DNA from 4 places in the Streptomyces sp. NBC_00829 genome. Region 3 is predicted to be linked to each of the others. Evidence: riboswitches for the same ligand, from Rfam matches in the RefSeq annotation. Region 3 holds a riboswitch; each other region holds the start of a gene.

Region 1 (7,015 bases), 930 kb from region 3:
CGGGTGCCGGGCACGACCACCAGGTCGGCGTCGGTCAGTTCCTCGGCCCGGTCCACGAACCGCACGACGACGCCCGGCTCGGCGGCCAGCGCGTCCACGTCCGTGAAGTTCGACATCAGCGGCACGGCGCACACGGCGACGCGCAGCACGTCCTCGCCGACCGGGGGCGCGACCACCGACTCGCGTACGGCCCCGCGCAGCGAGACGCGCAGCCCGTCCTCCTCGTCGATGCCGAGACCGTGCGCGTACGGCAGCACCCCGTAGGTGCGCCGACCGGTGAGCCCGTGCAGCATCTCCAGGCCCGGTTCGAGGAGCGACACATCGCCGCGGAACTTGTTGACCAGGTAACCCGCGATCAGCTCCTGGTCCTCGGGGGCGAGGAGCGCCGTCGTACCGAAGAACGAGGCGAACACGCCGCCTCGGTCAATGTCGCCGACCACCAGCACCGGCAGCCGTGCGGCCCGCGCGATGCCCATGTTCACGATGTCCGTGCGCCGCAGATTGATCTCGGCCGGACTGCCCGCCCCCTCGCAGATCACGGCTTCATACGTGCCCCGCAGTTCCTCCAGGCACTCCAGGACGGTGCCGAGCAGGGCCTCCTGGCGTCCGCCGTGGTAGCCACGGGCGCTCAGCTCACCGACCGGCTTTCCCATCAGCACGACCTGGCTGGAACGGTCGCTGCCGGGCTTGAGCAGCACCGGGTTCATCAGCGCGCTCGGCTCCACGCGCGCGGCCCGCGCCTGCATGGCCTGCGCCCGCCCGATCTCCGCGCCCTCGCGCGTCACGAACGAGTTGAGCGACATGTTCTGTCCCTTGAAGGGCGCGACCTTCACCCCCTGCCGCACCAGCCAGCGGCAGATCCCGGCCGTGACGACGCTCTTTCCGGCATCCGACGTGGTCCCCGCGACCAGCAGTCCGCCGCCCCTGCGCCTGCTCATCCCCGCCCCTTTCCGGCGCGCCGCGCGCGCAGCGCGTGCCCCGCGACGCGGCCCGCCGCGCAGGTCGCCAGAGTCAGCCAGCCGACGCGGCGGGAGAGCCGCACGGCGCGTTCGATGTCCCCGAACTCCACCGGGCGGCCCCCGCTGTTGAGCACCGGCCGGTGCTCAACACGTCCGCCGTACGAGAGGGTGCCGCCGAGCCGTACGCCGAGCGCCCCCGCGAACGCGGCCTCCACCGGTCCCGCGTTGGGGCTCGGATGCTTCTTCGCGTCGTTCCGCCAAGAGCGCACCGCCCCGCGCGCGTCCTCGCCCGCGAGCACAGCGAGAGCGGCGGTGAGCCGGGCGCCCGGCCAGCCGGCCACATCGTCGACGCGGGCCGAGGCCCAGCCGAACCGCCGGTAGCGGGGCGACTTGTGCCCCACCATCGCGTCCAGGGTGTTGACCGCGCGGAAACCGACGAGGCCGGGGACACCCGCGAGCGCGCCCCAGACCAGGGCGCCCACCACCGCGTCGGAGGTGTTCTCGGCGACGGACTCCACCACGGCTCGGGCGATCTGCTGTTCGTCCAGGGAGTGCGGATCACGCCCGCACAGATGCGGCAGCCGCTCCCGGGCCGCGTCCACGTCCCCGGCGGCGAGTGCGCCGCCGATGGTCCGCGCCTCCCGGCCGAGCGAGGTGCCGCCGACGACGGCCCACGTGGCGGCGGCGTTCAGCGCGACGGAAGCGGCGGGGCGGCCCCGCAGGGCGCGGCCGAGAAGCGCGGCGGCAGCGACGGCGCCCCCGGCGCACACGGCGGTGTGCAGCGCACCCCAGCCCCGGTGGTTTCGCCACAGTGCACGCTCGACACGCGACGCGGCCCGCCCGAACGCGGCGACCGGATGTCCCCGGCGAGGGTCACCGAGAAGCAGGTCACCGGCGAGGCCGGCGGCGGCGCCGTACACGAATTCACGGTCGGCACGCATCGGTTCAGGCCGGCGTTCCGCCTGGTAGGGCCTTCGTACTCACAGCAGGAAGTGAACCGCAGCCGGGCATGGCGATATGTCCTCACTCAGGGTGTCCGCGCCCTGGTTCGACGTGACGGGCGGCGAGAGTTCCTGGCTTCCGGAGGAGTGCTCCTCCGTGACAGTGGCGGGACCGCGCCGGATTCGCACCGGCTTCCTCTTCTGCCGCCCAGGGACGTGTCTCCCACGACATGTCCCAGATGGCCTCGGCAGTCCACCACGCTGCGAGAACGGCCGTCAACTTGCCTTTGACCTGCGAAGGGAGAGTGTGCTGCGGCACACACGCCGGGCCGGCCGCCCCGGGAGGGGTGACCGGCCCGGCTGGTGGGACGGGTGGTGAAGGCGCGCCCTCAGGTGACGATCAGATAGATGCCGTACGCCACGGCCCCGGCGCACAGCGCGAAGCAGGCGTACGCGCCGGTGCGTGCGAGCGCCGCGGAGCCGCCCTGCGCGGCGGCGGACTCCTGCTTGGTCATGCCCACCACGCCGAGGGTGAACAGGCTCACGAGAGCCACCGTGGCCACGAGGCTCACGCCGAAGACGGAGCCGAGTGCTGCCCAGTCGATGTTCATGCTGATCTGTCCTTACACCGTGGCCGGCTGGGGCGGCTCGGAGTCGGCCGCGGGGGCCGGAGCCGAGATGGTCGTCTTGAGATCCTGCGCGGGCGTGCCGACCGGCGGCGGGGAGACGGCGGCGATCGCGGCCGTCACGACACCGGCGGGCTCGGCGTCGGCGTCCGCCTCGTTGACGTTGGTGTGGTCGACGACCTGGCGGCGCGAGACGAGCCAGATCGCCGCGCAGGCGCCGATCAGGAACGCGGCGACCACCGCAACACCCCAACCGCCCTGCTTGGTCACGAACTCCGAGCCCGCGGCCACCAGCCCGGCGGCCGGCAGGGTCAGGCCCCACGCGACGAACATCCGGGTGGCGGTCGACCAGCGGACCACACCGCCCTTGCGGCCCAGTCCCGCGCCCATCACGGCGCCGGAGCAGGAGTGCGTGGTCGACAGCGAGAAGCCGAGGTTGGAGGAGGCCAGGATGACGCTGGCGGCGCTGGTCTGGGCGGCGAAGCCCTGCTGCGGCTGGAGGTCGGTGAGGCCTTTGCCCATGGTGCGGATGATGCGCCAGCCGCCGAGGTAGGTGCCCATCGCGATCGCGAGTCCGGCCGAGAGGATGACCCACAGGGGAGGGTTGGAGCCGGGCGAGAGCACGCCCCCGGCGACGAGCGCCAGCGTGATGATGCCCATCGTCTTCTGGGCGTCGTTGGTGCCGTGGGCGAGGGAGACCAGGCCCGCCGAGGCGATCTGGCCGGAGCGGTAGCCCTTCGCGGTGGCCTTCTCGTCGGCGTTCTTGCCGATCTTGTACGTGAGCCGGGAGGCCAGGAACGCGGCGAGGCCCGCCACCAGAGGAGCGGCGATCGCGGGGATCAGAACCTTGGTGACGACCGTGCCGCCGTTGACCCCACTGACGCCGACCGAGGCGACGGTGGCGCCGATCAGTCCGCCCATCAGGGCGTGCGAGGAACTGGAGGGCAGACCGATCAGCCAGGTCAGCAGATTCCAGAGGATGGCGCCGACGAGCGCCGCGAAGATGACTTCGGGGGTGATGCCTGACTCGGTGACGATCCCGCTGGAGATCGTCTTGGCGACCTCCACGGACAGGAACGCCCCGACAAGGTTGAGCGCGGCGGACATGGCCACCGCCGTCTTGGGCTTCAGAGCGCCGGTCGAGATGGTCGTCGCCATCGCGTTGGCGGTGTCGTGGAAACCGTTCGTGAAATCGAACACGAGCGCTGTCACGATCACAATCGCGAGCAGCAAGGTGATGTGTTCCATTTACCCAGGCAATCGTTTGACGTCAGTGGCCCGGCGAACGTAGTTAACCTGGGTGAACGGAAGATGAACTGTGATCGGCTCTGGAGTGTCCTCGGGTGAGGATTCCTCGCTCCGCTTGTGACGGCCGCGATGGCGTCGGGGAAATGCCGTATTTATGGTGATTCAAGTGATCTCCATCATCCATCCGCCCTGTGGCATTCCGTCCCCGCCTGACAGGATCGGCGCATGACCGATCAGGTGCGACAGGAAGTGATCGAGAAGGCGTGGCAGGACCTCGTGGCCACCGCCCGCAGGACGGCGGCGGAGGGCCTGGTGGTGGGCACGTCGGGCAATGTCTCGGTGCGGGTCGGCGAGCTGGTCCTGGTCACCCCGAGCGGAGTGCCCTACGAGCGGCTCACGCCCGGGGACGCGATCGGGGTCGGACTCGACGGCAGGCAGCTTCTCGGCGACCTGGCCCCCACCAGTGAGCTGCCGCTGCATCTGGAGGTCTACCGTCACACCGGCGCGGGCGCGGTCGTCCATACCCACGCCGTGCACGCCACCGCGGTCTCCACCCTCGTCCCCGAGCTCCCGCCCGTCCACTACATGGCCGCGGCCCTCGGCGGGAGCGTCCGCGTCGCCCCCTACGCCCTGTACGGAACCCAGGAGCTGGCCGCGAACATGCTCGGCGCCCTGCGCGGGCGCACCGCCTGTCTGCTCCAGAACCACGGAACCGTCGCGTACGGCGACAGCCTCGACCAGGCCTACGACCGCACCGCCCAGCTGGAGTGGATGTGCCGGCTCTGGCTGACCGCCGCGTCGGTGCCCGGGCGCGCGCCGAGCCTGCTCTCCGCCGCGCAGCTGCGCGAGGCGGGCGAGAAGCTCAGCGGCTACGGCCAGCGCGGCTGAGCCGCGCTCGGGCACACGGGTCGCCGGTCGCGTGGGGGTGGGCTCGGGCACACGGGTCGCCGGTCGCGTGGGGGTGGGCTCGGGCACACGGGTCGCCGGTCGCGTGGGGGTGGGCTCGGGCACACGGGTCGCCGGTCGCGTGGGGGTGGGCTCGGGCGACAGGGGTCGCCGGTCACGTCGGGCGGGCGCTCGGGCGACAGGGGTCGCCGGTCACGTCGGGCGGGCGCTCGGGTGACGCCGGCGTTCCGCGGAGCACCGCGACCCCGCCGCGTCTGCGCCCCTCGGTGACTTCCGGCGGCCGGGGTGCCCCCGAGGGCACCGGCGGCGGCCGTCCACTGGCAGGGCGGCCCGCGGGTGCCGACACTGGACTGGTGCGCCCGGTTATCGCGACGGCAGCAGCCGTCACCACAGTGATCGGCGTCGGCGCGGCCGCCATAGCGGCCGGCCGCTACGCAAGCGACGTCGCGCTCAAGGCGCGGCCGAGAAGGCCGCTGCCCGGCGACCCCCGGCCCACCGTGCACGCCGCGGCCGAGGGCCATGTGACACTCACCCGCAGCCTCGCCACCCAGCGCCCGGGCACGTACGGAATCGAGAGCGACGACGTCCACGCCGTCATCGGCCCCGTCATCGACGGGGTCGAGCACTCCGCCGACACCGTCGTACGCCGGCTGGAACGGGTCGTCCTCGGCAGCCTGGAACCTCGCATGCGGGTACGGCTCACGCCCCAGCTCCACCGGGGAGACCCGGCGACCGCACTGGGCCTCGACCACCGTGATGTCGACATTCCCGGCGAACTCGGTGCCCTGCCCGCATGGTTCGTGCCCGGCGCCCGCGAGACCTGGGTCATCACGGTCCACGGCCTGGGCACCACCCGGGAGCACCCGCTGAACCTCCTGCCGTTCCTGCACCGCCAGCAGCTCCCGGTGCTCAACCTCGGCTACCGGGGAGACCCCGGCGCCCCCGCTTCCCCCGACGGCCTCTGCCACCTCGGCGACTCCGAATGGCGTGACCTGGACGCCGCCATCCGCTTCGCGGTGAGCCACGGAGCCGAGCACGTGGTTGTGCACGGCTGGTCCACCGGCGCCTCGATGGCACTGCACGCCGCGGCCAACTCCGCGCTGCGCGACCGGATCAGCGGCCTCGTCCTGGACTCCCCGGTGCTGGACTGGGAGGGCACCCTGCGCAGCCTCGCCGCCGCCCTTGGCGCGCCCACGCCCCTGCTGCCCCTTGCCGTCAGGGCTGCCCAGGGCAGGACCGGACTGCACGGCGACCGGCTTCTGGAAGCCGCGGACCCGGGGGCCATGCGGGTGCCGACGCTGATCTTCCACGGCCCGGAGGACTCGCTCGCCTCCTGGCAGCTCTCCCGCGAACTCGCTTCCCGGCGCCCCGATCTGATCAGCCTGAACACCGTCCGCAACGCCCCGCACGCCGCGATGTGGAACGCCGGCCCGCAGCGGTACGAGGAAGCCCTGCGACGCTTCCTCACCCCCTTGATGTAGCGCCCCCCGATCCGACGCCCGGGCGCGGCCCCGCTCGCCCCGCGCACCGCCCGGCGGGCGAGTCGATCAGCGGGCCGACCAGGTTCCGTTTGGGCTTTCGGGCTGTCAGCGGGAAGACTGCTCCCTGTGACGTCCCGAAAGCCTGATGAGCAATTGGCGCGCAACTCCAGACTCCGTCTTGTCCGCCCGCGATCGCTGGCCACCGCACGGCGGGCAGTGACGACCCGGCGTACCCGTCCGGCCCCCCGGCCGCCCGAGGGCACTCCCGCCCCCTCGGAACTGGCCCGCCAGGCGAGGGTGGTCCTCGCCGACGCCGTACGCATCGCCCGCTGGGCCGCCGTCGAGCGGGACCCCAGCACAGCACAGCTCACGGACCGCACGCAGGAACGAGCCGCTGTCGCATTGGAGTTGACCCCGCTCCAGGTCCGCGCGGGCTGGGACCGGGCCCGTCTCGCCGGTCTGGTCGAGCTGCACGGCGACACGGCCCGCCCCGGCTGGCGCCTGCGCGCCTGGGACCGCGACGACATGGCCGTCCTGCGCGGCTGGGTCGCCCTCTTCGACGCCTGGTCGCTGGTCCACCCGGCCCCCGACGACATCGCGCCGACCGCGGTGGCGGAGGTTGTCGAGGCCGTGCCCCAGGTGCTCTCCCTCCTTCAGCTGTCGGCCGGACCCGTGCTCGTGCCGGTGCTGCTCGACCTGCTCCAGCAGCGCGTGGCGGAGCTGCGCGAGGAGCGGTGCGAGGTCCCCTACGGCCCGCAGTCGGACGCCGAGTCGGGTCCTGAGCCGGACGCCGAGTCGGGTGCCGCTTCGGGTACCGACTCCGCTGCCGTGCCCGCCGACTCCGGCGGTGGAGC
Region 2 (7,015 bases), 1.5 Mb from region 3:
AGCACCGAGCCGATCGCGACGCGCTGCCGCTGACCGCCGGAGAGGGTGGCGATGGGCCGGTCGCGCAGCTCGGCGAGGCCGAGGAGGTCCAGCGTCTCCTCGACACGGCGGCGCATCACCTCGGGGGCGACACCGAGCGATTCCATGCCGTACGCCAGCTCGTCCTCGACCGTGTCGGTGACGAAGTGCGCGAGCGGGTCCTGGCCCACCGTGCCGACGAGATCGGCGAGTTCGCGGGGCTTGTGGGTGCGAGTGTCGCGGCCGTCCACGGTGACCCGGCCGCGGAGGGTGCCCCCGGTGAAGTGCGGGACCAGCCCGGACACCGCACCCAGCAGAGTCGACTTGCCGACACCGGACGGACCGACGAGCAGCACCAACTCGCCCTCGGGGACGGTCAGGTCGACACCCTGGATCGCCGGCCGGGCGGCGCCGTGATAGATGACCGACGCGTCTTCGAAACGGATCACGGGTTCTCCTGCGCGGCGGGGGCTGGGGCGGGGGCGACGAAGGCCGGGAGCAGGCCGGGCAGAATCGACGCGGCCGGCCAGAGCGGAAGCGTGGGCGCGGTCAGCGGCACGACGCCGGGGTGCAGGGCCTGCGGGTCGTAGGCGTTCGCCCAGATCATCAGGGCCGCGACCGCCGCGCCCGAGCCCGCGACCAGCCAGGCCCGGGGGCCCCAGCGGTCGGGGCGGTAGCGGGTACGGACGGAACGGCGGCCACCGAGACGCAGGCCCGCGAGTGCGGCGACGAGCCCTGCGGCCAGCAGGGGCAGACCGTACGAGGCGCCCTCGGCGGCGAGCAGTCCGTACGAACCGGCGCAGACTCCGAGCAGCCCCCCGAGGGTGAGCGCGGTGGTGGTGTGCCGGACGGCGGGCGGGACGTGGGCGCTGCGGCCGTAGCCGCGGGCGTCCATGGAGGCGGCGACGGCGACGGACCGTTCGAGCGCGCCCTCCAGGACGGGCATTCCGACCTGGACGACTGCCCTGATGCCGCCGGTGGGGCGACCGCGGAGCCTGCGGGCGGTCCGCAGGCGTACGACGTCGGCGACCATGTTCGGCGCGAAGGTCATCGCGACGACGACGGCGACACCGACCTCGTACAGCGCGCCGGGGAGGGACTTGAGGAGGCGGGCGGGATTGGCGAGGGAGTTGGCAGCGCCGACGCAGATGAGGAGGGTCGCGAGCTTCGCCCCGTCGTACAGCGCGAAGACCAGCTGCTCGGCGGAGACCCGGCCGCCGATCCGGATGCCCTTCGCCCAGTCGGGGAGCGGGACTTCGGGGAGGGTGAGCAGGGTGTGCATGCCGGGGACGGGCGAGCCGAGGACGACGGAGAACAGGACGCGGATGCCGATGACGACGAGCCCGAGCTTGACGAAGGCACCGTAGGAACGGGCCCAGGGGGCGTCGGTGCGGCGTGCGGCGACGACGTATCCGGCGACGCCGACGATGAGGCCGAGGAGGAGGGGGTTGGTGGTCCGGGACGCGGCGACCCCGAGCCCGAGGGCCCACAGCCACCAGGCACCGGCGTGCAGGGCGTTGCTGCGGTTGGCCTCGGGGGGCCGGAGGCGGGGGAACCGGGGTGGCGGGGAGCCGTCGCCGCGGTGGCTGTCGCGCTGGGGCGGGGGCTCTTGTGGTGCGGGTCGGGGTACGCGGCCCGGCCGTGTGGTGCGGGTTGCCGGTTCCCTCCGGATCGGCTCTCCGCCGTCCGCGGCGGTGAGGCCTTGCGGACCGGTCGCCCGGTGCGGGCCGCCGATCGCCTGCGGGGACGACCCGGTACGGACTCTCCCGGCGGGAAGCGACCATGCGCGACCCTGGCCCACCGTGGACACGTTCACCGCCGACCGGGGTACCCGCGGCGGCGGGAGCGCCACAGTGCCGCGCCGCCGAGTGCGACAACCGCCGCGATGCCCGCGATGACGCCGACCGAAGGGCCGCCGTCGTCCCCGGTGTCGCCCTTCGGCGGCGTCGACGACTTCGGCTCCGTCGCCGAGACCTGCTCGCCGCAGCCCGACTTCGGGTAACCCGTGATCGCGCACAGGAGCGCCTGGCTGTTGTAGCGCAGCGGCTTCGCCACCGACGCCAGCGCCTCCGCGGTCGTCGCGTCCTTCGGCACCTGGGCGCACACCGCCCGCAGGGCGGGCGGCCTCTCGCCCGCGGGGGCGTCCTCCTGGGTGCCCGGGTCGATGACCAGGGCGATCCGCTTGTGGTCCGGCCTGGCGGGCGTCGTGCCGCAGATCGCCGTGAAGTCCGGGGCCCTGCGCGGCTGCGCCGAGTCCCCGCTGTCCGCGCTCACCGAGAAGCGGAAGCCGTTGACCGCGCCGTCTGTGGGCCGTGCCGTGGCGGGGCCCTCGGTCGCGTACGTCCACCTGCCCCCACTGCTCTCCCAGAACGACCAGTAGCGGTAACCGGCCGCCTGCGCCGGCCCCGCGCCCAGTACCGACAGCGCGGCGCCGAGCGCGAGGGCCAGGGAGAGAAGTCGCCGGCGCATCACTGCTGCCGGTTCTTGCGGCGGCCGCTGATCAGGATGCCCGCGCCGACGCTCGCGAAGAAGAGCGCGCCGGCGACCCACCAGACACCGGAGCCCGAGTCTGAGCCGGAGTCCGACTCGGCTTCGGCCTTCTTGGGCTCCGCGGACGACTCGGGCGCGGGGCCCGTCGCGTTCAGCGCCGCCACCAGGTCCGTGCCGCCGAAGCCCTTCGGGTCCGCTCCGCCCGCGCGGGCGGCGAAGATCAGCTGGGCGTACGCCGCCGGGCCGGACTCCTTGGCCCAGGCCGCGGAGTTCTGCTCCAGCCACGCCAGCGGCTTCTTCGCCTGCTCGCCGAGGCCCTGCGCGCTCAGCGCGACAACCGCATCGGCCGTGTTCCCGAAGTCGGGCTTCTCCGCCGGGTCCGACGCGCCAGGCATCGGGGGAGTGTTGAGGTGCCCGGTCTTGGCGAGTGCGGTGGCGAGGTAGGCCGCGCCGTTGTGTGCGGCGCCCTCGATCGCCGTGGTCTTCTCACAGGCCGTCCCCTTGGCGTCCTTCGCGCCCGCGGTGGCGGCCAGGCCCTGGCCGTGTGCGCCGACCACGGCTGCCGCGGTGGAGTCCGCGACGATACCCGGCTGCTTCGGCTGGTAGACGAACGCGCCGCCGTTCTTCGGGCCGCATGGCTGCGCGAAGGTCAGCAGCGCGTCGTAGGGGGTCTTGCCGCCCTTGGACTTCACGCCCTCCGGCTTCTCGCCCGCTGCCGCGAGGGCGCCGATCACGATCGAGGTGGAGTTGGCGTCGCTCGCCCCGCCGGGGTTGTAGCCCCAGCCGCCGTCCGCGTTCTGTACGGACTTCAGCCAGCCGGCCGACTTCTTCACGGCGGCGTCCTGCCCGCCGAGCGCGGCGAGGCCCTGCACCGCGGCGGCGGTGGCGTTGGAGTCCAGCGGCAGCTTGGTGTCGCACGGCTTGGCCGCGTCCGCCCGGTACGAGGCGAACGCCCCGCTCGCGCACTGCTGCCCGGTGAGCCAGGCCACGGCCTTCGCCGCGGGCTTGACGCCGGCGGTGTCCTGGGCGAGCAGGGCGAGCGACTGACGCCACACGCCGTCATAGGTCGGGTCGCCCTTTCCGTACAGGCCGGGCGGCAGCGCGGCTGACGGTATCGGCGACGGCGCGGCGATCGCGGCCGGGGCGGCGGCCGAGGTGATGGCCATGCCGAGTACGGCGGAAGCGGCGAGCGCGGCGGCGCTGCGGCGGGCGGTGGTCATGGCGGGGTGTGCCTCTCCTGCGGGAGCCGGGCACGGGCACGCTGAGGCACCAGGGCTCCGGCCCCGTATCCCTCGACGGTGCCGGCCACCGGCGGCTGCCGGTGGCGCGAGCCGGTCACGACCGTACGAGGCATTCCGGCTCACCGCCTGCGAGGGCGGCTCACGGTTGCGGGTCAGCGCCGGATTCGCACCGGCTTCCCCCCGTACGAGTGTGATGACGACTCGCACACTCTACCGGCCGGTCACCTGTGCACGACCGGGCGCATCCCGCCCCGGGCGGCGGGCGCACGGACCGGCCGGGCCGAGGCGGTGGGCGGCCGTCGAGCCGACGGCGGAAGCGGCGGCGGGGGGTGGCGGCGGGGCGGACGTGGCCATGAACCCGACGGGCGCATGCGCCGGGCGGGGCGGATCAGGCGGCGACGAAGGTGGTGGGGGTACCGGTCAGCGCCTCCGCCTGTCCCAGCTTCACCAGCCTGCGCAGATGCGCCTCGGCCTCCGAGACCGCGATGTTCCTCGACCCGTACGGAATCTGCTCCCAGGGCCGGTTCCACTCCATCCGTTCGGCGACCTGCCACGGGGTGAGCGGCTCGGCCAGCAGGGCGAGCAGACCCGTGAGGCGGTCCTCGTGGTGGGTGAGCAGTTCCCGGACGCGGGCCGCGGCGTCGGTGAAGGCGTACTGATGCGCCGGGAGCACCTCCGCGGGGGCCAGCCTGCCGATCCGCTCCAGTGAGTCGAGGTAGTCGCCGAGCGGGTCGGTGACGGTCGCGTCGTCCGGGTCCTCGTACAGGCCGATGTGCGGGGTGATCCCCGGCAGCAGATGGTCCCCGGAGAACAACCGGCCGTTGCCGGGCCGCATCGCCGGGTGGGCTTCCTCCAGATGGAGGCAGACATGGCCGGGTGTGTGCCCCGGGGTCCAGACGGCCCGCAGCCGCCGCCCGGCCAGGTCGAGCAGCTCGCCGGGGACGATCTCCCGGTCGGGCAGGGCGGCGCGCAGTCCCGGCAGCGTACGCATCCGCCCCGAGGCGCGGGCTTCGCGCAGCGGGGCGGTGTGTGCGTCGGGCGCGCCCGCTCTGCTGAGCTTGTCGGCCAAGTAGCCGAGCCAGAGCTCCGGTTCGGCATCACGGGTGCGCCGCACCACGGCACTGTCGGCGGCATGCATCGCGATCCATGCCCCGGACTCCTGCCGGACGCGTCCCGACAGACCGTGATGGTCGGGGTGGTGGTGGGTGATGACCACACCGTGCAGGCCGGCGACCTGGACGCCGAGTGATCCGAGCCCGGCGGCGAGGGCGTCGAAGGAGGCCGGGTCGTCCCAGCCCGTGTCGATGAGGACGGGGCCGCGGTCGGTGTCGAGGAGATGGACGAGGGTGTGCCCGAGGGGATTGTCCGGGATGGGCACCTCGATGGCCCAGACGCCTCCGCCGTGGTCGGTCACCTGCGTCATGAGGTTCTCATCTCTCTCGGCGGCACGGCATGCCCACTATAACTAGAACTGGTTCCAATAGTCGCCCGAGTCGACCGGTTCTCCGGGGGAGTTGACTGATGGGGTTCGTGGATGGATTCGCGAGAAGCGGTGGCATCGGCGAGCGAGAAGCCGCGGATGGAGGTGGAGGCCGTCGAGGACGCGCCGGCCGTCGCGTCTCGGCCGCTCGATCCCGGCGGCCGTCCGGGCTCGATGCCCCGCGATTCCCTGCCCGCCGGCACGGGTGAGGCGTCGGAACGCTCTCCGGTTCCCGCCGTGGACTACTTGAACGAGAACTGGTATCAGTTCTGAATCAGTGTCAGAAAGTGCGCCGGGCAGCGGGAGGCAGCAGCCATGACCGAGCTTGTGGAACACCGAAAGCTGTTCATCGGCGGGGAGTTGACCGACCCCCTCGGCGCCGATGTCATCGAGGTCGTCTCGCCCCATACCGAGCAGGTCCTCGGACGCGTCCCGCACGCCTCCCGCGCGGATGTCGACCGCGCGGTGGCCGCCGCGCGCAAGGCGTTCGACGAGGGGCCCTGGCCCCGGGCCACCCTGGAGGAGCGGATCGCCGTCGTCGGGCGGATCAAGGACGCGATCGCCGTCCGGCACGAGGAGATCGCCCGGTCCATCAGCTCGCAGAACGGGTCGCCGTACTCCTGGAGCGTGCTCGCCCAGGCGCTCGGCGCGATGATGGTCTGGGACGCGGCGATCACCGTTGCGCGCGCGTATACGCACGAGGAGCGGCGGGACGGAGTGCTCGGGCCGATCCTTGTGCGGCGGGAACCCGTCGGGGTCGTCGCAGCCGTCGTGCCGTGGAACGTGCCGCAGTTCACCGCCGCCGCCAAGCTCGGGCCCGCGCTGCTGGCCGGCTGCGCCGTCGTGCTCAAGCCCTCGCCCGAGTCGCCCCTCGACTCGTACATCCTCGGTGAGATCGCCAAGGAGGCCGGGCTGCCGGAGGGCGTCCTGTCCATCCTGCCCGCGGACCGCGAGGTGAGCGAGTATCTGGTGGGCCACCCCGGGATCGACAAGGTGTCCTTCACCGGGTCCGTCGCCGCAGGCAAGCGGGTGATGGAGGTCGCCTCGCGCAACCTCACCCGCGTCACCCTGGAGCTGGGCGGCAAGTCCGCGGCCGTGATCCTGCCCGACGCGGACCTCGCCCCGGCCGTCGCGGGAATCGTGCCCGCGGCCTGGATGAACAACGGGCAGGCGTGCGTGGCCCAGACCCGTATCCTCGCCCCGCGCAGCCGTTACGACGAGTTCGCCGAAGCCTTCGCCGCCGCGGCCTCCGCGCTCGTCGTCGGAGACCCGCTCGACGCGGCGACCCAGGTCGGTCCCCTCGTCGCCCGCCGTCAGCAGCAGCGCTCCCTCGACTACATCAGGATCGGCCAGGAGGAGGGCGCCAAGCTCCTCACCGGCGGCGGCCGTCCCGCCGGACGTGAACAGGGCTGGTACGTCGAGCCCACGCTCTTCGGAGGTGTCGACAACTCCATGCGCATCGCCCGCGAGGAGATCTTCGGCCCGGTCGTCTGCCTGCTGCCCTACGGCGACGAGACCGAGGCGGCGAAGATCGCGAACGACTCCGACTACGGGCTCAGCGGCAGTGTCTGGACGGCCGACGTGGAGCGGGGCATCGACTTCGCGCGACGGGTCAGGACGGGGACGTACAACGTCAATACGTTCAGTCTCGACATGCTCGGACCCTTCGGCGGCTACAAGAACTCCGGACTGGGGCGGGAGTTCGGGCCCGAGGGGTACGGCGAGTACCTGGAGCACAAGATGATCCATCTGCCCGCCGGGTACGGGGAGAAGTGATGGGGGACCG
Region 3 (7,015 bases):
CGCCGGCATTCACGAGGTCCCCACCGGTGACTTCTCGTACTACGACCACGTCCTGGACACCAGCGTCATGGTCGGCGCGGTCCCCGCACGTCACCGCGCCGCCGTCGAGGCCGACGCCCTCGACGGCTACTTCGCCATGGCCCGCGGCACGCAGGACGTCGCGCCGCTGGAGATGACCAAGTGGTTCGACACGTCTTGCCGTCTGTCCAGAAGGCCCATGGACTGTCTATACAGTCCATGGGCCGCCCAGATGGTGCGGCCCCGTCCTGCGTTTCGTGACAGGTCTGTGAGATGTGTGTGAGACACAGCCCGCTCGACGAATCAGCTGCCCGTCGCGGCGAGCTTCGGCAGGCCTTCAGCCGGAGCCGCGCTCGACAAGCCGTGCCCGACCGCCACCGTATGTTTGATGGCGGCGCTGTGCGGCGGGCCTGGACGCTCCGAGCGTCCAGGCCCGCCGGCTTTTTCGATCAGGACCCGGCCAGCTCCTCGCGGACCGTGCGGGCCGCGGCGACCAGGTTCTCCAGGGACGCCCGGGTCTCGGGCCAGCCGCGGGTCTTCAGACCGCAGTCCGGGTTGACCCACAGCCGCTCCGCCGGGATGGCCTCAAGTCCCTTGCGCAGCAAGGCCGCCGCCTCGTCCGCGCTCGGCACGCGCGGGGAGTGGATGTCGTACACGCCGGGTCCGGCCTCGCGCAGATAGCCGTGCTCGGCCAGCTCGCGCGCGACCTGCATGTGCGAACGGGCGGCCTCCAGGCTGATGACGTCCGCGTCGAGGTCGTCAATGGCCTGGACGATGTCGCCGAACTCGGCGTAGCACATGTGCGTGTGGACCTGCGTCTCCGGCCGCACCCCGCTGGTGGTGAGCCGGAACGCCTCCGTGGCCCAGGCCAGATATGCGGGGTGGTCGGCGGACCGCAGCGGCAGGGTCTCGCGCAGGGCGGGTTCGTCGACCTGGATGACCGAAGTCCCGGCCGCCTCAAGGTTGTTGACCTCGTCGCGCAGGGCGAGGGCGACCTGCCGTGCGGTGTCGCCGAGCGGCTGGTCGTCGCGGACGAAGGACCAGGCGAGCATGGTGACCGGCCCAGTGAGCATGCCCTTGACCGGGCGCGAGGTGAGCGACTGGGCGTACGTCGTCCAGCGCACCGTCATCGGCTCGGGGCGGGAGATGTCGCCGGCCAGGATCGGCGGCCGGACGTACCGAGTGCCGTACGACTGGACCCAGCCGTGCTGGGTGGCGAGGTAGCCGGTGAGCTGCTCGGCGAAGTACTGGACCATGTCGTTGCGTTCGGGCTCACCGTGCACCAGGACGTCCAGACCGGTCTTCTCCTGGAACGCGATCACCTCCTGGATCTCGGCCCTGATCCGCTCCTCGTAGCTCTCGGCGCCGATGCGTCCGGCTCTCAGATCGGCCCGCGCGGTGCGCAGTTCGGCGGTCTGCGGGAACGATCCGATGGTCGTCGTCGGCAACGACGGCAGCCCCAGATGCGCGCGCTGCGCCACGCTCCGCTCGGCGTACGGCTGAGCGCGGCGGGCATCGGCGTCCGTGACGGCGGCGGCCCGGACCCGTACGGCGGGGTCGCGGGTGAGCGTCGAACCGGCGCGGGAGGCCAAGTCGGCGCGGTTGACGGCGAGTTCGGCGGCGATCGCGTCGGTGCCCTGGGACAGGCCCTTGGCGAGGGTGACGATCTCGCCTGTCTTCTGCCGCGCGAACGCGAGCCAGCGCAGGATCTGCGGCTCGATGTCCCGCTCGGCGGCGGCGTCGAGCGGGACGTGGAGGAGCGAGCAGGAGGCGGCCACGTCGACGCGGTCGGCCAGCCCGAGCAACGTGCCCAGTGTGGCGAGGGACTTGGTGAGGTCGTTGACCCAGATGTTGCGGCCGTTGACCACACCGGCGACCAGGCGCTTGCCGGGCAGCCCGCCCACGGTGGCAAGGGCGTCCAGGTTGGCGGCGGCTGCCTCGGTGAAGTCGAGCGCGAGGCCCTCCACGGGCGCCTTCGCGAGGACCGGGAGCGCGTCGCCGAGGCAGTCGAAGTAGGAGGCGATCAGGAGCTTCGGCCGGTCGGTGAGGGCGCCGAGGTCGCGGTAGGCGCGGGCGGCGGCGTTCAGTTCGGCCGGGGTGCGGTCCTGGACGAGGGCGGGCTCGTCGAGTTGCACCCACTCCGCGCCCGCCGCGCGCAGGTCGGCGAGGACCTCGGCGTAGACGGGCAGCAGCCGGTCCAGCAGGGTCAGCGGGTCGAAGTCCGCGGACACGCCGGGGGCGGGCTTGGCGAGCAGGAGGTAGGTGACCGGGCCGACGAGGACCGGGCGCGCGGTCAGGCCCAGGGCGAGGGCCTCCTTCAACTCCGCTACCTGCTTGGTGGAGTCGGTGGTGAAGACGGTGTCCGGGCCCAACTCGGGCACCAGGTAGTGGTAGTTCGAATCAAGCCACTTGGTCATCTCCAGCGGCGCGACGTCCTGCGTGCCGCGGGCCATGGCGAAGTAGCCGTCGAGGGCGTCGGCCTCGACGGCGGCGCGGTGACGTGCGGGGACCGCGCCGACCATGACGCTGGTGTCCAGGACGTGGTCGTAGTACGAGAAGTCACCGGTGGGGACCTCGTGAATGCCGGCGTCGGCGAGGCTGCGCCAGTTGGCCCGGCGGATGCCGGCGGCACACTCCCTGAGGGAGTCGGCGCTCGCCGTGCCCCTCCAGTAGCCCTCGACGGCCTTCTTCAGTTCCCGGTTCGGTCCCTGGCGCGGGTAGCCGTGGACGGTGGCCCGGGCTCCCGCGGCTGCTGATGTGGTCACGGAACTCTCCTTCGCGAGTACTCGTCAGCGACCTCGGAACGGTCGTGGGACGCGAAGGAACGGCAACAGGGGCCCGGTTTGCGCACACCCTCGGGTGCGGCCGTGCCCGCCCTCACCGCCGACCCGCCCACGAGGTCGCCGAGATCTCCGCGCGCGTAGGTCACGCACGGGCAGTGGCAGGTCTTCGGACTCATGGGCGCGCCTTCTCGTCCGAAGGCACCTACTGGCCGTCGCTTCCCAGTCCCGTGCCGGGACCAGTGCGTATGACGGCGGTCGTTCCCACTCACCGCTGCGGGGCAGTTCCGGAGTTCCACCGGATTCCCTCTTGCGACGCCCCTGCCTGGAGGGCAGGGCGAACCAGCTGCGGGGTCAGCCTACGCGGTGGCGCAGCGAAGGGAAGAGCGGAGTCCAGCATCCGGAAGCGGAAAACGACCGTCGCGGCACGTTTGTGCCCTGCCCGGCTGAGGACGAACCCGGCAACCGATTGCGGCAGCGGCCTTGCTGGCAGCGCGGTTCGGAGGGCTTGAAATACTTGCGGACGTTCTCCGGCTTCTCTGCCTCCCGAACCCTAACGCGGCCCGCATCGCCCGGCCCGGCGAGGTCGTACAGGTCGACACCACCCCCGCTGGAAAGCATGAGCAGCGAGGCCCCCTGCTCGCCGAGGTATGTCAGCGAAGAGTGCCAGAACTATCGTGCGGGTCCCACCCCGTTCCGACGCCGGGCCAAGGCGAAGACCCGGCGCCGCGGCGAGACACGAGAACGCGGGACTCCGGGAAGATCAGCGGCAACCTGCGGCGCCCCCAGCGATACAACCGCCGACTCCAACGCGTCTTCTACACCTCTGCGCTGTTCAGCATCCGGCACAGCGAAGAATCTCGTCGGTTCTACGATCGCAAACGAGCTGAGGGCAAGCGCCATACCCAGGCCGTCCTTGCTCTGGCCCGTCGTCGAGTCAACGTCCTCTGGGCTCTCCTCCGTGACGGGCGGCGCTACGAACCTGCCCCACCCGTCGGCCTCGCGGCTTGACAAACAGCATTAGGAATCGATGCCTGGTGTACCGGCGTCGCGGAAGCGGGCGGTGTGTTGGGTGGTGAGAACAGTGGATGGTGGTCGAGTCCGGCTAGGAACTGTTCGGCGAGGGCGACCTCGACGTCGGCCCGGGCGGGTTCGGTGAAGACGAGCTTTAGGGCCTGTTGCGAAAGTGGATCTTGGATTGCGATGATCATGGTGTGGCGCGAGGGGATCTGACGGACCGGCAGTGGGCTCGGCTGGAGCCGTTGCTGCCGGCAGGGAAGAAGCAGGGGAGGCCGCGGACGTGGACGCGTCGGCAGTTGATCGACGGGATACGGTGGCGGACCCGGGCGGGCACGCCGTGGCGGGACATCCCTGAACGGTACGGCCCCTGGGACCGGATCTACGACCTTTTCCGCAGGTGGCAGCGCGACGGCACCTGGAAGCGCATCCTTGAGCAGCTGCAGGTCCAGGCTGACGCGAAGGGCCTGATCACCTGGGACGTGAGCGTGGACTCGACCGTCTGCCGCGCCCACCAGCACGCCGCCGGCGCGCGTAAAAAAGGGATCTGCAGCGCGAGCCCCCCCCGGCGGGATCGACACAGAGCCGGACGATCATGGGCTCGGACGGTCCCGGGGCGGTCTGACTACGAAGATCCACCTTGCGACCGAGCAGGGGCAGAAGCCCCTGTCGCTGCTGATCACAGCCGGGCACCGGCACGACAGCCCGCAGTTCCAGCCCGTCCTCGAACGCATCCGCGTCCCCCGCACCGGCCCCGGACGGCCACGCACCACACCCGACAAGGTCCGTGCCGACAAAGCCTACGGCTCCCGCGCGAACCGCTCCTACCTGCGCAGACGCAGGATCGAGTGCACCATCCCGGAGAAGGCCGATCAGGTCCGCAACCGCAAGAAGCTCGGCTCCCGAGGCGGCCGGCCACCGACCTTCGACAAGGAGGACTACAAGGAGCGCCACGCGGTGGAGTGCGGGATCAACCGGCTGAAACGGCACCGCGCGGTGGCCACGAGATACGACAAGTTGGCCGTGCGCTACGAGGCAACAGTGCTGGTCGCAGCCATCAACGAGTGGCTATGAGCAGCCAGGCTAGACATCCGCGACAACCTAATCGACCGAATCTCCGAGGCAGAGCGAGAGGGTTGGCTCGGGGAGGTAGAGGGACTCCGCGTAAGCCTTTCGGCTGCCGAGGACAAAATTGCTCAGCTCGACCAGGCGATTGGACGTCGCACGGGAGATGTAGATCTTGGAATGCCGACCTTCACTCAGATCGCGGGCCGCAACTCGACAACAGCAGGCCCAGATTCGAGTTACACGAAGAAGACCAAGTGACGTGCAGTCTCCCTTGGTGATTGATTCACTTTTCTGGGCCGGGAGCCTCGCGGCGCGCGAGAATGATTCCCCCGAGCTTACTCTCGGCCGAGGTGAGAGTTCTGTGTTTCTCAACGACGAATCCAGCATCGTCGAGCCACTCAAACATTCGGTCGTGCTGGCGACGATGGACATAGACGTTCATTGGGTGCCCGCCATAGCCCTGGGTCTTCAACTGTGACTCATCACCGACGTGGAAGCCGAGTAGCAGCGGCCCACCGGGCCGCAGCACTCGCTGGAAGTGCGCGAAGACCGAGCTGAGCTCGTCGTCGGGGATGTGGATCAGCGAGTACCAAGCGACCAGGCCAGTCATCGAGGCGTCGGCGAGGGCGAGGTCCGTCATGGAGCCGAGATCGAACCGGAGGCCGGGGTGATCACGCCGAGCCACCTCGATCATTCCGGGCGACAGGTCGATCCCGAACGCGTCCACGCCCAGTTGGCACAGGTGAGCCGTGACCCTCCCCGTCCCGCATCCCACGTCCACAACGGGTCCCCCGCCCTGGGCACGCACCAGGGCGGCGAAGAACGCCAGGACCGCGCGCTCCTCGGGCGTTTCATCCAGAAGGTGACGCGTCAGGTCGGCATAACTAGCAGCGACGGTGTCGTAGGACGTCCGCGTGTCTTCCAGCCAGCCGTCAGTGTTCATTCCCGTTCCCACGACCGCAGGCTACCCAACAGCCCAAGCAGGACGACCCCTTAGTTCAGAGAAGGATGGCGGATGCGAACGAACACATAGCCCCGCGGATCGGCCTGCCGCAGTTGGCAGTTGTGCTTTGGCCGGAGTCGTCCGACCAAGAAGAGCAGGACGAGCGAGACGGACTGCACTGGAAAACCCGCGCCCTCGTCGACTGGGCTGCCGGACGCTCATTCACATGGGTCGACGACGAGATCACCGACACCGATCGCGCCTGGGTATCCACTCACCATCCAGGACATGCTCTGCTCCATCGCGTCGACCCCCGCCTGGGCCTCACCGAATCGGACTTCGCCACCCTCGACGACTGGTTGCGCAGGACTCACCAGGCACCCACGTCGCTCGGCGCGGCTTGAACCTTCCCGAGTCAGCCCGTCCGCGACACGCCGAACCCCCCGAATTTCACACGACTTTTCATCACCTTCTGTGAGCGGACCGGCGCTCGACCTTCCCGAGAACTGCTTCAAGATCAGTTCGGTTAAGCTTGTGTCCGCTGCCCCGTCCTGATCGTTCACGCGTCCGAACGGCCGCGGCTCGTCGAGATCCGCGACAACCTCCTCGCGGGTATCCTGGAAGCCGAACGCGAGGGTTGGCTCGGCGAGATCGAAGGACTGCAGAGCAGCCTGATCCACGCCGAGGAGAAGATTGCCCAACTCGAGGCACAGATCGCCCGGAAGCAGGAGGCTGTCGACCTGGGAATTCCCACCTTCCGGGAGATCGTTGCTCGCACTACTGCGGTCGCCGCACCGCCGGAGCCTTCGTGACCTGGAGCGTTGTCGCCTCCGGCGATGGTCAGAGGACGCCGGCACCGATCGGAACAGCGCGGAAGCGGCCTGACCGGGCCGGTGGCAACGCGTGTACCAGGTTGCGGAGCCCTCTTCGACCGGGACTGTCGCCTGTCACCGTAGTTGGTTGAATGCCTGGTCGGCGTCGGCTACGGCCTCGGGGTGGACGTCGTGGGCGGTTCGACCGTCGGCGATCTTCTGCCAGTTGGTCCGGGCGAGCACCCGTTGGACAGCGAGTACCTGGGCGGCCTGCAGGCGTGCCTGGATGCATTCGCCGAGGGCGTCCGCCAGTGCCTCCTCGTCCTCGAGCTGGTACCGCGTGAGCCGTCCCGCCAGGCTCGGTGTGGTGAACACCA
Region 4 (7,015 bases), 4.6 Mb from region 3:
GTCGTCGAACAGCTCCGGCTCCTCCTTGCGGACCGTGTCCACGACCTCGAAGGCGAAGTTCATGTGCATGGTCTCGTCCCGGAACACCCAGTTGGTGCCGGTGGCCAGGCCGTGCAGCAGACCGCGGGAGCGGAACCAGTAGACATACGCGAACGCCCCGTAGAAGAACAGCCCCTCGATGCAGGCCGCGAAGCAGATCAGATTCAGCAGGAAGCGGCGCCGGTCGGACTTCGTCTCCAGCCGCTCGATCTTCTCGACCGAGTCCATCCACTTGAAGCAGAACTGTGCCTTCTCGCGGATGGAGGGGATCTCCTCGACCGCGTCGAACGCTGCCGCCCGGTCGTCAGGGTCGGGGAGGTAGGTGTCCAGCAGCGTCAGATAGAACTGGACGTGCACGGCCTCCTCGAACAGCTGTCGGCTCAGATACAGCCGCGCCTCGGGGGAGTTGATGTGCTTGTAGAGCGTGAGCACCAGGTTGTTGGAGACGATCGAGTCGCCCGTCGCGAAGAACGCGACCAGCCGCCCGATCATGTGCTGCTCACCCGGGGACAGCTTGGCGAGGTCGGCCACGTCGGAGTGGAGATCGACCTCCTCCACGGTCCAGGTGTTCTTGATCGCGTCGCGGTAGCGCTCGTAGAAGTCCGGGTAGCGCATCGGACGCAGCGTCAGCTCGAAGCCCGGGTCCAGGAGGTTCTTGTTCTCGGCGGTCATTACTGGCAGGCCTCGCAGGACTCGGGGTTTTCCAGGGAGCAGGCGATCGCGTCGGCGTCGGGCGCGGACGCCTGCTGTGCGGGGACGGTGGCGGTGGCGGCCGAGGTGCCGCCCCCGGCCGCGCGGGCGATCCGGGTCGCCGGGCGCGAGCGCAGGTAGTACGTCGTCTTGAGCCCCTGCTTCCAGGCGTACGCGTACATCGAGCTGAGCTTGCCGATGGTCGGCGTCTCCAGGAACAGGTTCAGCGACTGCGACTGGTCCAGGAACGGGGTGCGGGCGGCGGCCATGTCGATCAGGCCGCGCTGCGGGATCTCCCACGCCGTGCGGTAGAGCGCGCGGACGTCCGCCGGGATCCAGCTAAAGCCCTGGACCGAGCCGCTCGACTCGCGCAGCGCCTCGCGGGTCTGCGGGTCCCAGACGCCGAGTTCCTTGAGCTCCTGCACCAGGTAGGCGTTGACCTGGAGGAACTCACCGCTGAGCGTCTCGCGCTTGAAGAGGTTGGAGACCTGCGGCTCGATGCACTCGTACACACCGGCGATCGAGGCGATGGTCGCGGTCGGCGCGATCGCCAGCAGCAGCGAGTTGCGCATGCCACCGCTCGCCACGCGGGTGCGCAACGCGTCCCAGCGCTCCGGCCAGCTGAGCTCGACGCCGTAGTGGTCCGGGTGCAGCACGCCACGGGCGGTGCGGGTCTCGGACCAGGCGGGCAGCGGGCCGTGACGCTCGGCAAGGTCGCAGGAAGCCTCGTACGCGGCGAGCATGATCCGCTCGGCGATCCTCGTCGAGAGCGCCTTCGCCTCCGGCGAGTCGAAGGGCAGGCGGAGCTTGAAGAAGACGTCCTGGAGTCCCATCGCGCCGAGGCCCACGGGACGCCACCTGGCGTTGGAGCGGCCGGCCTGCTCGGTCGGGTAGAAGTTGATGTCGACGACCCGGTCCAGGAAGGTCACCGCCGTACGGACGGTCTCGTCGAGCCGCTCCCAGTCGATGCCGTCGCCCACGACGAACGAGCCCAGGTTGACCGAGCCGAGGTTGCAGACGGCCGTCTCGCCGTCGTCGGTCACCTCGAGGATCTCGGTGCACAGGTTCGAGGAGTGGACGACCCTGCCCGGCTCCGCGGTCTGGTTGGCGGTGCGGTTGGAGGCGTCCTTGAACGTCATCCAGCCGTTGCCGGTCTGGGCGAGCGTGCGCATCATCCGGCCGTACAGGTCCCGCGCCGGGATGGTCTTGCGCGCGAGCCCCTCGGCCTCCGCCGTGCGGTACGCGGCGTCGAACTCGTCGCCCCACAGGTCCACCAGGCCCGGCACATCCGCCGGCGAGAACAGCGACCAGTCGGCGTCGGCCTCCACGCGGCGCATGAACTCGTCGGGGATCCAGTGCGCGAGGTTGAGGTTGTGCGTACGCCGCGCGTCCTCACCGGTGTTGTCGCGCAGCTCCAGGAACTCCTCGATGTCGGAGTGCCAGGTCTCCAGGTAGACGGCCGCGGCGCCCTTGCGCCGGCCGCCCTGGTTCACCGCGGCGACCGAGGCGTCGAGGGTCTTGAGGAACGGGACGATGCCGTTGGAGTGCCCGTTGGTGCCGCGGATCAGCGAACCACGCGAACGGATACGGGAGTACGACAGGCCGATGCCGCCCGCGTGCTTCGACAGCCGTGCGACCTGGTGGTACCGGTCGTAGATCGAGTCGAGCTCGTCCAGCGGCGAGTCCAGCAGATAGCAGGACGACATCTGCGGGTGGCGGGTGCCGGAGTTGAAGAGCGTGGGGGAGGAAGGGAGGTAGTCCAGCCGGCTCATCAGGCCGTACAGCGCGGAGACCTCGTCCAGGGCGCGGACCGAGTCGTCCTCGGCGAGGCCGCAGGCGACGCGCAGCATGAAGTGCTGCGGGGTCTCGATCACCTGACGGGTGATCGGGTGCCGCAGGAGGTAACGGCTGTAGAGGGTGCGCAGACCGAAGTAGCCGAACCGGTCGTCCGCGGCCTGGTCGACGAGGGCGTCCAGTCGCGCGGAGTGCAGCACCACGAACTCGGCGGTGCGGTCGGCGATCAGACCCTCGCGGTGACCGACGGCGACCGACGCGGAGAAGGCGACGGCACCCTGTCCGGCGGCCTCGTCGGCGATGTGACGGGTCAGCAGCCGGGCGGCGAGCCGGGAGTAGGCCGGGTCCTCGGAGATCAGCCCCGCGGCAGCGTCGGTGGCGAGGCTCCGGAGCTCCGCCGCGTCCGATCCGGCATTCCGGCCGCGCAGCGCGGCGGCGGCGACACGGCCCGGGTCGGTGTCGGGCAGATCCGCGGTGAGTTCGGTCAGGGTCCGCAGAAGCGCGGTCCCGGGGCCGTCGGCCACCTGCTCGGAAATGCCTGAAGCCGGATCGGCTGGCGCGATGGTCACGTGGTGCTCTCCCTCGCTCGGCTCTGGGCCGGCGGGGGGAGAGGAGGCCGTACGGCGTGTGGGCACCCGGAGTTGGGCAGCACACGGCACGGCGTCCACCGGCCCAACCGCGAGGCCCGGACGTCTGGGCACCCGGTTCGGTCGAGCCGGATGCGCCGTCGGCAGGTCCTCGGACTGGCGGGGTGCGACAAAGCGCACCACATCACACCGTTGCGGGACAGTTCCGGATTCTCACCGGATTCCCCTGCGGCGACAGCGAGCACGAGCATACATGTGGGGGCGGGTCGATGCGGCACCCCCCACATGTTGTGTCGCGGTCGTTGCGGTGGGCGACAACTCGCGGGCGTTTCGGCGGTTTCGGCATGCCGTGCACCGCGCTCGGGACGGCGCTGCCGGGGCCGATGTGGGGGCCCTCGGGCGGTGTCCCCCATGGCCGGACGGGCTGGACTGCTCGGCCTCGTCCGACAGCACCGGGGGGCTGCTCTCGGGGCCGCACCCTTGACCCCTGACGCCTTGCGGGCGCGTCCTCAATCCCTCCCGGTCCCACCTCCGGTGCCGCCCGGACCCCGCGGGAAGAGCGAGGCCGCCGCGCCCCCGGAGGGAGGCGCGACGGCCCACGTCACCAACTGCGCCTCAGCGGCTGGCTTCCGCCTCCGCCTCCGCCTCAGCCGGAGCCGTCGCCGACGGCAGCGTCACCTTCACGCCCGGATCACCCGCGTCCGCCGTGTAGTCGGACGGCACCGTCTCATCCACACCCTCCGGCGCCTTCGCCGCCCGCAGCGCGAAGGTGAGGACCACCGTCACCACCACGTTCAGGACGAACGCCGTCAGACCGATGTAGCCGATCTCACCCAGGCCCGGGATCTCCGCGGACGACCCGCCGAAGTGCTTCTGCGTAGGGCTCGCCACTCCGTACGCCGCCGTGGTGCCGTAGATCATGCCGACCGCCCAGCCCGTCAGCAGCGCCCAGCGGTGGAACCAGCGGGTGAACAGGCCGCCCACCAGCGCCGGGAAGGTCTGGAGGATCCAGATGCCGCCGAGGAGCTGGAAGTTGATGGCCACGGTCTTGTCCATCGTGAGCACGAAGACCAGCGCGCCGACCTTCACCAGCAGGGACACCAGCTTGGAGACCTTGGTCTCCTGTGCGGGCGTGGCGTCGGGCTTGATGAAGTCCTTGTAGATGTTCCTCGTGAACAGATTCGCCGCCGCGATCGACATGATCGCCGCCGGCACCAGCGCGCCGATGCCGATCGCCGCGAACGCCACACCCGCGAACCAGTCGGGGAACATGTTCTCGAACAGCTGCGGGATCGCCAGCTGGCCGTTCTTCACCTTCACGCCCGCCGCGATCGCCATGAAGCCGAGCAGCGCCAGCAGCCCGAGCATCAGCGAGTACAGCGGAAGAATGGTCGTGTTGCGGCGGATCACCTCCCGGCTGCGCGAGGAGAGCGTCGCCGTGATCGAGTGCGGATACATGAAGAGCGCGAGCGCGGAGCCCAGGGCGAGCGTCGCGTAACCCCACTGTCCCGCCTCGCCCGGCGCCAGGGCACCCCGTGGCTTCTCGGTCACCGGGTTGATCTGTGCGAACGCGTCGCCCGCCTTCGTGAAGACCTCGTCGAAGCCGCCCAGCTTGATCGGGATGTAGATGATCGCGACGGCGATGACGATGTAGATCAGCGTGTCCTTCACGAACGCGATGAGCGCGGGCGCCCGCAGTCCGGAGGAGTACGTGTACGCCGCCAGCACGCCGAAGGCGATCAGCAGCGGCAGGTCCTTGACGAACCAGTTCGTGGTCTCGCCGCCGCCGACGCCCATCACGTCCAGCACGGCCTGGATGCCGACCAGTTGCAGCGCGATGTACGGCATCGTCGCCAGGATGCCGGTGACGGCGACCGCCAGCGAAAGGCCCTTCGAGCCCCAGCGCCCCCGGACGAAGTCCGAGGTGGTGACGTATCCGTGCTTGTGCGAGACGGACCAGAGCCGGGGCAGGAAGGTGAAGATCAGCGGGTAGACGAGGATCGTGTACGGGACGGCGAAGAAGCCCGCCGCTCCCGCCGCGTAGATCGCCGCCGGGACGGCCACGAAGGTGTAGGCCGTGTACAGGTCGCCGCCGAGCAGGAACCAGGTGACCCAGGTGCCGAACGACCGGCCGCCGAGCCCCCATTCGTCGAGACTGTCGCTCTCGGCCCTGCGCCAGCGCGCGGCCAGGAAGCCCATGACCGTGACGGCCACGAAGAAGCAGATGAAGACGGCGAGTGCGACGCCGTTCACGCCGTCCTTCACTTCGACGTACCCCCCTTGCGGGCGCGCTGATCGCGCTGCCACAGCGTGTAGGCGATCATGGTGAGCGCCGTGGAGATCAGCACCCAGAGCATCTGGTACCAGTAGAAGAACGGGATCCCGGCGAAGGCCGGTTCGGTCTTCGCGTAGGAGCTGACCCAGAGCATCGCGACGAACGGCGCGAAGAGGCAGAGGGCGATGATCACCCGTACCGGCGTGATGACCGGTTGTTTCGGTTCGGGCGCTTGTGGCGCCTCGGGCGCGTCGGGCGCCTCGGGCACTGCGGACATTCGGTGTCTCCGTCCCCTCGCTGACCACCTGATACCTGTAGTGCGCAGGAAATCTAGGCGAGGGCTTCGAAGCGAGTCACCCCCGTCCGCATATCGGTACGGCAACGACTGCTCGGCACCTCTGGGCACGGTGGCCGGAAACACGGCATGGCGCCGCAACGGTCGTTGCGGCGCCATGAGTGTCGCGATGTGCGGTGCGGTCAGGGGGCGGGGCGCTGGAGCCTCGCCACGAACTTGTACCGGTCTCCTCGGTAGACGGAGCGCACCCACTCCACCGGCTCGCCCTGCGCGTCGAGCGAGTGCCGCGAGAGCATCAGCATCGGCAGGCCGACATCCGTGCCGAGCAGTCCCGCCTCGCGCGGGGTGGCCAGGGAGGTCTCGATGGTCTCCTCGGCCTCGGCCAGATGGACGTCGTACACCTCCGCCAGCGCGGTGTAGAGCGAGGTGTACTTGACCAGCGACCGCCGCAGAGCGGGGAAGCGTTTGGCCGAAAGGTGTGTGGTCTCGATCGCCATCGGCTCGCCGCTCGCCAGCCGCAGCCGCTCGATCCGCAGCACCCGTCCGCCCGTCGAGATGTCGAGCAGTCCGGCCAGCGTGTCGTCGGCCGTGACGTACCCGATGTCGAGCAACTGCGAGGTGGGCTCCAGGCCCTGGGCCCGCATGTCCTCGGTGTACGAGGTGAGCTGAAGGGCCTGCGAAACCTTGGGTTTGGCCACAAAGGTGCCCTTGCCCTGGATGCGCTCCAGGCGGCCCTCGACGACCAGTTCCTGAAGCGCCTGGCGCACGGTCGTGCGCGAGGTGTCGAATTCGGCCGCAAGCGTCCGCTCCGGTGGCACCGGCGTGCCGGGCGGGAGCGTTTCCGTCATATCGAGCAAATGCCGCTTGAGCCGGTAGTACTTGGGCACCCGTGCGGTGCGGGTCACGGACCCGCTCTCGGCTTCGGTGCCGCCTCCGTCCGTGGTCATGCCCCGCCTTCCCGACTCCTGCGCTGCTGCCGTCACCGGCTCCTCCGTCTGTCGCGCTCACATGGTGGCACGGGCCGGTCACGGGTCGGCGACCTCCCTCAGGTGTCGGTCCGATAACGGACGCGACTGCCCTTCTTATACACCCTTGACACCCCTAAAGGTCTAGGCCAAGCTCCCGGTACTGGTCTAAACCATTAGAGGCCAGGTCCCAGCCCCACGAGTAGCACTCGTCGTATCTCTTTGCGGTGAGCAGGGGTTGCAGGCATCCCTGAGGAGGGTGGCGTGAAGCGCAAGCTCATTGCGGCGATCGGCGTCGCGGGCATGATGGTCGGCCTTGCGGCCTGTGGTGATTCGGACAAGGGCGGGGACAAGGCCGCCGGGAGCGACG

The links. Region 3 has a riboswitch for cobalamin ahead of metE (5-methyltetrahydropteroyltriglutamate--homocysteine S-methyltransferase). Riboswitches for the same ligand answer to the same signal wherever they lie in the genome.
Region 1: it holds a riboswitch for cobalamin, as region 3 does, so the genes downstream of both, OG293_RS28315 (cobalamin biosynthesis protein) here and metE (5-methyltetrahydropteroyltriglutamate--homocysteine S-methyltransferase) in region 3, are expected to answer to the same signal.
Region 2: it holds a riboswitch for cobalamin, as region 3 does, so the genes downstream of both, OG293_RS25860 (prenyltransferase/squalene oxidase repeat-containing protein) here and metE (5-methyltetrahydropteroyltriglutamate--homocysteine S-methyltransferase) in region 3, are expected to answer to the same signal.
Region 4: it holds a riboswitch for cobalamin, as region 3 does, so the genes downstream of both, OG293_RS10985 (ribonucleoside-diphosphate reductase subunit alpha) here and metE (5-methyltetrahydropteroyltriglutamate--homocysteine S-methyltransferase) in region 3, are expected to answer to the same signal.

The regions. Positions count from the first base shown of each region.
Region 1 covers NZ_CP108867.1:6,363,620-6,370,634, forward strand. Annotated here, with positions in the region: gene OG293_RS28310 (cobyric acid synthase) at 1-938, opposite strand, end outside; gene OG293_RS28315 (cobalamin biosynthesis protein) at 935-1,900, opposite strand; cobalamin riboswitch at 2,005-2,142, opposite strand; gene OG293_RS28320 (hypothetical protein) at 2,290-2,511, opposite strand; gene OG293_RS28325 (anion permease) at 2,524-3,774, opposite strand; gene OG293_RS28330 (class II aldolase/adducin family protein) at 4,000-4,662, shown strand; gene OG293_RS28335 (alpha/beta hydrolase) at 5,034-6,161, shown strand; gene OG293_RS28340 (hypothetical protein) at 6,288-7,015, shown strand, end outside.
Region 2 covers NZ_CP108867.1:5,828,341-5,835,355, forward strand. Annotated here, with positions in the region: gene OG293_RS25845 (ABC transporter ATP-binding protein) at 1-467, opposite strand, end outside; gene OG293_RS25850 (energy-coupling factor transporter transmembrane component T) at 464-1,531, opposite strand; gene OG293_RS25855 (SCO2322 family protein) at 1,831-2,487, opposite strand; gene OG293_RS25860 (prenyltransferase/squalene oxidase repeat-containing protein) at 2,487-3,728, opposite strand; cobalamin riboswitch at 3,837-3,971, opposite strand; gene OG293_RS25865 (MBL fold metallo-hydrolase) at 4,138-5,172, opposite strand; gene OG293_RS25870 (hypothetical protein) at 5,284-5,502, shown strand; gene OG293_RS25875 (aldehyde dehydrogenase) at 5,545-7,005, shown strand; gene OG293_RS25880 (ferredoxin) at 7,005-7,015, shown strand, end outside.
Region 3 covers NZ_CP108867.1:7,293,283-7,300,297, forward strand. Annotated here, with positions in the region: partial or broken gene OG293_RS32760 (5-methyltetrahydropteroyltriglutamate--homocysteine S-methyltransferase) at 1-196, shown strand, start outside; gene metE (5-methyltetrahydropteroyltriglutamate--homocysteine S-methyltransferase) at 468-2,783, opposite strand; cobalamin riboswitch at 2,941-3,160, opposite strand; partial or broken gene OG293_RS32770 (transposase) at 3,546-3,809, shown strand; one part of gene OG293_RS32775 (IS5 family transposase) at 4,013-4,402, shown strand; one part of gene OG293_RS32775 (IS5 family transposase) at 4,404-4,889, shown strand; gene OG293_RS32780 (class I SAM-dependent DNA methyltransferase) at 5,167-5,826, opposite strand; partial or broken gene OG293_RS32785 (hypothetical protein) at 5,892-6,230, shown strand; gene OG293_RS32790 (TetR/AcrR family transcriptional regulator) at 6,774-7,015, opposite strand, start outside.
Region 4 covers NZ_CP108867.1:2,647,657-2,654,671, reverse strand. Annotated here, with positions in the region: gene OG293_RS10990 (ribonucleotide-diphosphate reductase subunit beta) at 1-711, opposite strand, end outside; gene OG293_RS10985 (ribonucleoside-diphosphate reductase subunit alpha) at 711-3,092, opposite strand; cobalamin riboswitch at 3,235-3,378, opposite strand; gene mctP (monocarboxylate uptake permease MctP) at 3,726-5,375, opposite strand; gene OG293_RS10975 (DUF3311 domain-containing protein) at 5,372-5,662, opposite strand; gene OG293_RS10970 (GntR family transcriptional regulator) at 5,863-6,627, opposite strand; gene OG293_RS10965 (extracellular solute-binding protein) at 6,910-7,015, shown strand, end outside.